DNA from 2 places in the Psychrosphaera algicola genome. Region 2 is predicted to be linked to the other one. Evidence: predicted binding sites of a transcription regulator. Region 2 holds the regulator's gene; the other holds the start of a gene.
What was found. Region 2 encodes ArgR, which controls arginine synthesis, uptake and breakdown. Its sites were predicted from a motif close to ANTGAATANNTATTCANT; they were not measured.

Region 1 (4,428 bases), 1.7 Mb from region 2:
CAATTGCACCTAACAAATCAGGGGCCAATTTAGACGCCAAGAATATTGCTGTCGGTCCATCAGCACCACCAATAATGGCAATAGCAGACGCATCTTGTAAGGTAAAGTCAAAACCAAGGTATTAGGTTTAATAATATGGCACCAAACAAGGTCGCAAAAATACCAAACTGAGCTGCGGCACCGAGTAATAACATCTTAGGGTTCGCGATTAACGCCCCAAAGTCTGTCATGGCCCCCACCCCCATAAAGATTAGCAGCGGGAATACCCCCGTCTCTATTCCAATGTGGTAGATATAATATAAAAGTCCGCCTTCATCAGTAAAACCCGCCAATGGAATGTTAGCCAAAATGGCACCAAAACCAATAGGTAATAACAATAAAGGTTCAAAGCCTTTTGCAATCGCGAGATAGAGTAAGCCACAGCCTACTATCATCATCACAATTTGACCCATTTCAAAATTCGCAAGGGCCGTTGATGCCCATAGCGTATGCAATCCGTCCATTATATTACCCCAGAGTTAGCAAGACATCGCCGGTTGAAACCGAGTCGCCATCTTTGACATTGATTGAGGAAATAACACCACTTGATGCAGCTCGAATTTCAGTTTCCATTTTCATCGCTTCCATGATGATCACAACATCACCCTCTTGAACTGCGCTACCTTCAGAAACTAATAACTTGAAAATATTACCTGCTAGTGGCGCATTCAACGTTTCGCTGCCAGTTACTGCTGCGTGCTGTTTACCACTTTCATCAGATGGTCCTTTGCTTACCACTGAAGTCAACTCACCAGAAGGCGCTACAACCACTTCATAAACTTTACCATCGACAGAAACGCTATACGCTTCAGGTTCACCGTCTGCGACTGCCGGTTTAGATGACTTAGTTGATTCAACGTCACCAGTAGGGACTGGTTCAAATGCTTCAGGGTTATTGCGATTTTCTAAAAATTTCAGACCAATTTGTGGGAATAACGCATACGTTAAGACGTCGTCAATCTGGTCATCGGCTAGCGTAATATCTTTATCCGCTGCAATATTGGTTAATTCGTCAGTTAAAGACTCAAGCTCATCACTGATAACATCTGCTGGACGACACGTGATAGCGTCCGCACCGTCTAATACTCTAGCTTGTAGCTCAGCATTAACTGGCGCAGCTGTTGCGCCATATTCGCCTTTTAATACACCCGCAGTTTCTTTGGTAATTGACTTATAACGTTCACCAGTCAATACGTTTAAAACAGCTTGAGTACCTACTATTTGCGACGTTGGCGTTACCAAAGGAATAAAGCCTAGGTCTTCACGAACTCGTGGAATTTCTTTAAGTACTTCGTCAAACTTGTCTTCAGCACCTTGTTCTTTTAACTGGCCTTCCATGTTAGTTAACATGCCACTAGAACTTGAGCTAACAAGATACGCGCATCTACGCCTTTCATGCTACCTTCAAACTTCGCGTACTTCTTACGAACATCACGGAAATAAGCGGCTATCTCAGCAAGTAATACAAGATCAAGCCCTGTATCACGTTCAGTGCCTTCAACAATAGCAACCATAGTTTCAGTTGCCGTATGGCCGTACGTCATACTCATTGAGCTAACGGCGGTATCTAACATATCAATACCAGCATCTATTGCTTTTTGGTACGTTGCGGTAGAAAGACCCGTGGTCGCATGGCATTGCATTGCAATCGGTAGGTCAACAGATTTTTTAAGGCCTAAAATTAATTCTTCACATTCATATGGTTTTAATAAACCGGCCATATCTTTAATACAGATAGAGTGACAACCCATATCTTCTAGACGCTTAGCCATGTCTAACCACATTTGGATATTATGAACTGGGCTTACTGTATACGAAATAGTGCCCTGAGCATGTGCGCCAACATCTACAGCAGATTTAACAGCTGTTTCTAAATTACGGATGTCATTCATTGCATCAAAAATACGGAATACGTCAACACCATTTTTATGAGCACGTTCTACAAACTTACGAACGACATCGTCAGCATAGTGGCGGTAACCTAAAAGATTCTGACCGCGCAATAACATTTGTTGCTTAGTATTTGGCATCGCCGCTTTTAATGCACGAATACGTTCCCAAGGATCTTCACCAAGATAACGGATACACGAATCGAAAGTCGCGCCACCCCAAGATTCTACAGACCAATAACCCGCTTTATCGAGTTTTTCAGCAATTGGTAGCATGTCATCTAAGCGCATACGAGTCGCTAGTAACGACTGGTGTGCGTCTCTGAGCACTAATTCTGTAAGTAATAATGGCTTTTTCATGTTCCGTCCTCTAATTGTTCTTTTTGCGATGTTGTTTAATGGCAGCGCTTATTGCTGCGACAACTTGTTGTGATGTATCGCCAGTAGCAGAGTGTGTATTTCTTCTTGGGGCGGGAGTTGACGTTTCCGGCTCTGGGAATGATTGAACAAAAGAGGTTAACCCTTTTGTCGCAAAAATCAGTATTGTTAAAAACACAAATACGACCGTCATTCCGACCACCATAAGTATGCCTGCTTCTACTAAAAGCTCAGTAACATTCATAATCCAACCCTGTTGTATTTATTTAATTAAACAATTTGATCTGGGTGCATATTATTCCACAATAAATGAATAAATAAGCAACGCCCAACGTAATCAAATTAGAGTATTAGCTCTTAAGTACCACAGAAAACGTTAGAAAGAAAAGTTATTTTTTCTAAATTGGTGCATAAAAGAGCTCGAATTCAGCGAATAAATATAGCTGAAAACCAGTAAAAATAAAGCTTTGACACAAATGGTCAGTCCATTTTACAAATTAGTAATAATGTAAAACCAAAATGAAGATCCGAGAATGAATATTAACCGTTCGTAAAGTAATATAATTTGGGGTAACTAAAATTACGGCTGTTATTTTTTATACAAACTGTGATTGATAATTAAACAGGACTTTTGAGCCCAACAGTTTTCCAAACCCGAAATAGTATCCTAAACACTATGGCGTCTAAAATATACATCTCAAACCTATAAACTCGTCAACTAATCGTTATAGGTTAGTCGATTTTATACGAGGCGATACCGTGGACAACAAAATTATTTTTAAGCGTCTTTGTTATTGCTTATTGAAAATCAATAAAACCCAACAACAGACTGAACTCAAAGCTGTGAAAAAACGAGAAATTGGGTTATGGCGTAACAATGCGTATTAGAATTACAAAAATATTAGGGTGTTTAAGACATTTTGATATTGAATTAAGTTTGGAGTTAACGAAGGAATACCGATGTGGTTTTTATACTGAGTGGGTTTTGTAGTGCGCTGCGTTGAGCGTTTAGAAATGTTTGGGGTGGTAATAAAAAGGTTGTTTCATGGCGCGCTCGGGAGGATTCGAACCTCCGACCGCCTGTGTTCGTAGCCAAGGTACTCTATCCAGCTGAGCTACGAGCGCGCAACAAGAAACAACGTTAAAAAATGGCGCGCTCGGGAGGATTCGAACCTCCGACCGCCTGGTTCGTAGCCAAGGTACTCTATCCAGCTGAGCTACGAGCGCGCTATATCTTTAACACACATTGAATGGCGGAGAGGGGGATTCGAACCCCCGATAGGGCTACAAACCCTATACTCCCTTAGCAGGGGAGCGCCTTCAGCCTCTCGGCCACCTCTCCACTCAATGTGGATGCGTATAGTAATGATCTGAAAATATAAGTCAAACAAAAAATAACAAATAAATTACTGTCTGCTTTGATTTTGACCAATTTGAAAGTTTACCCATCAGATTGACGGATAATCAACCAAGTTTACATACAATTTAAAACGTTAAAATAAAAAAGCCGACTCAAGGTCGGCTAAATGCTTATTCCGCTTCTGAAGGTGTTCCACCTTTTTCAGCCTGAATTCGCATGTATATCTCTTCACGGTGAACCGCAACTTCTTTAGGGGCGTTAACACCAATTCTTACTTGGTTACCCTTTACACCTAATACAGTGACAGTGACTTCGTCACCAATCATTAATGTTTCACCAACACGACGAGTTAGTATAAGCATTATTAGCTCCTTATATGCTTGCTTATGTTACTTTCCAGAGGAAAGCTGTATATCCAGCAAAAAGCTGACGAGAGTGATTCTACAGGTAGTGCCACAAACATCCAATTTCTACTAATAACATTTGTTTAACGCAAAAGCACTGTGAAGCGCTCTCACTGCCAGTTCCATATATTTCTGTTCGACGAGAATGGAAACTTTGATTTCAGAAGTCGAGATCAAATCCACATGAACATGTTCATCTGCTAACGTCTTTAGAATTTTACTAACGACGCCAACATGAGATCTCATCCCTACTCCTACTACTGAAATCTTAGCAATAGATTTGCGACCTTGCACATTATCATTTGATTTATTTTCACTTTTTGTGACAACCCGCCCAATATGGACATTGTTTTGTCAT
Region 2 (4,428 bases):
GCCAGTCCCGACATGCAAGCCGTAAATCAGTGTATCGCGTCACAATTAAAGTCAGATGTCGCGTTAGTTAACCAATTAGGTGTTTATATCGTTAATAGTGGCGGTAAACGCATTCGCCCTATGTTAACCGTATTAGCCTCGCGAGCGCTGGGTTATGAAGGTGATAACCATTCTACTTTAGCGGCCATAATTGAATTCATCCATACCGCAACATTACTCCATGATGATGTTGTCGATGAATCTACGATGCGCCGTGGCAAAGAGACCGCCAATGAAGTGTTTGGTAACCAAGCAAGTGTACTTGTGGGTGACTTTCTTTATACCCGCTCGTTTCAAATGATGGTTAGCTTAAAATCCATGCGTATTATGGATATTTTAGCCAATGCGACCAATGAAATTTCAGAAGGCGAGGTTTTGCAGTTAATGAACTGTAATGATCCAGACACCACTGAACAAAGTTATTTTGATGTCATTTATGGTAAAACCGCACGATTATTTGAAGCGGCAACGCAACTCTCGGCTATTATTGCAGGTGCAGATGAGGCAACTGAACAAGCGATGCAAAAATATGGCATGCATTTAGGTACGGCATTTCAGCTAATTGACGATGTAATGGATTACACTTCAGAAGCCGGCGACATGGGTAAAAATACCGGTGATGACCTAGCAGAAGGAAACCGACTTTGCCTCTGCTATACGCCATGTGGAATAGCACAGGTGCACAATCTGAACAAATTCGTCTTGCGATTCAAAACGGTGATGGCCTGCCCCACCTCTCAGACATCATAGCAACGATGGAACAAACCGGTGCCTTAGAATATACGAGAATAAAAGCCGAGAAAGAAGCAGACAAAGCGATAGAGCAATTAACCTGTTTAGAAGAGTCTGAATTTAAGCAAGCGCTTGTTTCTTTAGCACATATCTCCGTTCATCGAACGAATTAACTTCTTACCATTAGTTCCACTTTAAGTTTACGTGGCCAATTTATTTAGTAAATTGGTCACGTAGTAATAAAGCAATATCACATAAATAAACTTTGCTTAGGTATGACTTAGGCATAAACGGTGGACTGAACCCGTATCAAAGCAGTAATTTTACCGCCTACTGAATAATAAAAAACCGCTTAAGGGCTAAGCCCCAAAGCGGTTTTTTGACGATATTTTAAGTTTAATTACGCGTTAACGAAATCTTCACCTAGTTTAATATCACCACGTAAGCCTTCAATCATTTCAGCTTTACATTTTTCTTCATATTCACTTAAGTCGCCATAATGAAGAATTTCTTGAACACCGTTTTTACCAATTAATACTGGCTGTGCGAAGAAACGAGCATCAGAACCGTCACCTTCAACATACGTGTATTCAAATACGTCTTCTTCGCCGTTAAGCGCATCTACTAAGCTTAGTGCAAAACGTGCAGCTGCTAGACCCATAGACAAAGTAGCAGAACCGCCACCCGCTTTGGCTTCAACAACTTCTGTTCCTGCATTTTGAATACGGTGAGTTAATTGCTCAATTTCTTCTTGAGAGAACTCTACGCCTTCAACTTGAGAAAGAAGAGGTAAAATTGTTGTACCAGAGTGACCACCAATAACAGGCACTACAATATCTTCACAATCCAAACCTTTAACTGCAGCAACAAACGTTTCTGCACGAATAACGTCTAGTGTCGTAACACCAAACAATTTCGCAGGGTTGTATTTACCTTTTGCTTTTAACGTTTCAGCAGCAATTGCAACTGTCGTATTAACAGGGTTAGTGATAATTCCGATACATGCTTCTGGTGCATGGTCAGCAATACCTTCAACCAAGTTTTTAACGATACCTGCATTGATGTTGAACAAGTCAGAACGATCCATACCCGGTTTACGTGGAACACCAGCTGGGATCAATACAATGTCTGCACCCGTTAACGCCTTATCAAGGTCGTCTGCCCCAAACCCTTCAACTTTTACAGAAGTTGGGATGTGGCTCAAGTCAACAGCAACACCTGGAACAACCGGTGCTACGTCGTACAATGCTAATTCAGAACCTTGTGGTAACTGAGTTTTTAGTAATAAAGATAGAGCCTGACCGATACCACCAGCGGCACCTAAAACTGCAACTTTCATGTATTTCTCCAGTTTAATTGGTTATAGAGTACGATTTCCGGCAAACCATACTTAAATATGAGTAAAAACTCAAATAGCAATTAGTATTATAGCGGCAAATGAATTATTATTTATTTGTTAAATGTGGGGAAAATATTTACATGAGTCAAACCAAACAAGAAGAGCTAATAAAAGCGTTCAAAGCATTACTAAAAGAAGAACGTTTCGGATCGCAAGGCGATATCGTTGACGCCCTAAAAGCTCAAGGATTTGACAATGTAAGTCAATCTAAAGTCTCAAGGATGCTGACTCGATTTGGCGCTGTTAGAACCCGTAATGCCAAACAAGAAATGGTCTACTGTTTGCCTGCAGAGCTTGGTATGCCTACCGCTAAGAGCCCTCTTAGACAATTAGTGCTCGATGTAGAACACAACGAGTCTATGGTTATAATCCGAACCAGTCCGGGCGCTGCACAGCTCATTGCTCGCTTACTCGATTCAGTTGGAAAAGCCGAAGGTGTGCTTGGAACAATCGCCGGCGACGATACTATTTTCATCGCACCATTGAAGGTAAGTGAGATTGAACATACCCTAACAAACGTGAAACAATTGTTTGAAACTGTCTAGATAACTAGCCAAAAATAAAAAAATCCGCATATTTTCATGCGGATTTTTTATAAGTAATTACTTTAAACTAATCTTCGTTTATAGATCCGATCTTATGAATCGAAAGATCTGCACCAACAAATTCGTCTTCATCTGTCATTCTTAGAGCAGAGAATTTGTTAACCAAACCGTAAACAATTCCACCACCGACTAACGCAATTGTAATACCAGCAAGTGTACCGATAATTTGAGCTGTCAATGATACGCCACCTAAACCACCGAGCGCTTCACTACCAAATATGCCACAGGCAATACCGCCCCATGCACCGCAAACGCCATGCAATGGCCACACACCTAATACATCATCAAACTTAAACTTGTTCTGTACATAGGTAAACAACCAAACAAATAAGCCACCAGCAATCAAACCGACAAACAATGAACCGATTGGATGCATGACATCAGAGCCTGCACAAACCGCCACCAAGCCCGCTAATGGACCATTGTGAATAAAACTAGGGTCATTTTTACCAAAGTACAAAGCAGCTAAAATACCACCGACCATCGCCATTAATGAGTTAACCGCCACAAGGCCTGAAATACCATCCAGTGTTTGTGCTGACATTACGTTGAAGCCAAACCAGCCGATACTTAATATCCAAGCACCTAACGCTAAAAATGGAATGTTAGATGGTGCAAATGCCACAAGTTTACCGCCACGTATTCGGCCTTGTCGCATTCCCAACATTATAACAGCGACAAAGGCTAACCAACCACCTACACCATGGACGACCACAGAACCTGCAAAGTCATGAAACTGAGCGCCGGTTAACGCTTCTAACCAAGCCTGAAAGCCCCAATTGCCATTCCAAATAATCCCTTCAAACGTTGGATATACCACACCAACTATCAACGCGGATGCGATTAAAAATGGATAAAAACGACCACGTTCCGCAATACCGCCCGACACGATAGCTGGAATTGCTGCCGCAAACGTCATTAAAAAGAAAAACTTAACTAAATCATAACCATGGTTTTCTGATAACGTCTGAGCACTCGCAAAAAGGTCGTATCGTACGCTAACCAATAACCAACAAAAAGTAAGCTACGCATGATACGCCAAAATCAGCCATGATCTTAACCAACGCATTAACTTGGTTTTTGTGTCTAACCGTACCAACTTCTAAAAAGGCGAATCCGGCATGCATGGCAAAAACCATTATAGCGCCGAGTAATATAAATAACGTGTTAGAGCTTTGGACTAATGTCTCTACTGCACTATTAATTTCTTGCATTTTGTCTAACCCTATATCGCTTCGTTGTTTTCTTCACCAGTACGGATCCGCACGACACGGTCGACATCAATTACAAAAATTTTGCCATCGCCAACTTTGCCAGTTCTGGCTGTATTGGTAATGACATCAATGCAGCGCTCCACATCGTCACTGTTGACAATCATTTCAATTTTCACTTTTGGTAAAAAATCGACCTGATATTCAGCGCCTCGATACATTTCAGTATGCCCTTTTTGGCGTCCAAACCCTTTTACTTCTGTAATCGTCATGCCGACGACTCCTACTTCTTGCAGCGCAAGACGAACGTCTTCTAAACGGAACGGCTTTATGATTGCTTCAATCTTTTTCATTTTTACACCATGTTGATTGCATATTTATTTTGAAAAAGAGCCTAAATATTCACAGTTAAATATGCAATAGTTACAGGTGAGTATTGGTC

Region 1: PN838_RS10100 (OadG family protein) is a predicted target of ArgR. The motif match lies at 2,615-2,632, and genes of this name have one in related genera.

Annotation. Positions count from the first base shown of each region.
Region 1 is NZ_JAQOMS010000002.1:1,893,378-1,897,805, forward strand. It holds partial or broken gene PN838_RS27220 (sodium ion-translocating decarboxylase subunit beta) at 1-82, opposite strand, end outside; gene PN838_RS27225 (sodium ion-translocating decarboxylase subunit beta) at 108-503, opposite strand; partial or broken gene oadA (sodium-extruding oxaloacetate decarboxylase subunit alpha) at 508-2,288, opposite strand; gene PN838_RS10100 (OadG family protein) at 2,299-2,550, opposite strand; tRNA gene PN838_RS10105 (tRNA-Arg) at 3,353-3,431, opposite strand; tRNA gene PN838_RS10110 (tRNA-Arg) at 3,456-3,533, opposite strand; tRNA gene PN838_RS10115 (tRNA-Ser) at 3,558-3,648, opposite strand; gene csrA (carbon storage regulator CsrA) at 3,837-4,028, opposite strand; partial or broken gene PN838_RS10125 (aspartate kinase) at 4,140-4,428, opposite strand, start outside.
Region 2 is NZ_JAQOMS010000002.1:3,603,914-3,608,341, reverse strand. It holds partial or broken gene ispB (octaprenyl diphosphate synthase) at 1-944, shown strand, start outside; gene mdh (malate dehydrogenase) at 1,172-2,110, opposite strand; gene argR (transcriptional regulator ArgR) at 2,251-2,715, shown strand; partial or broken gene PN838_RS19765 (ammonium transporter) at 2,783-3,989, opposite strand; gene PN838_RS19760 (P-II family nitrogen regulator) at 4,001-4,339, opposite strand.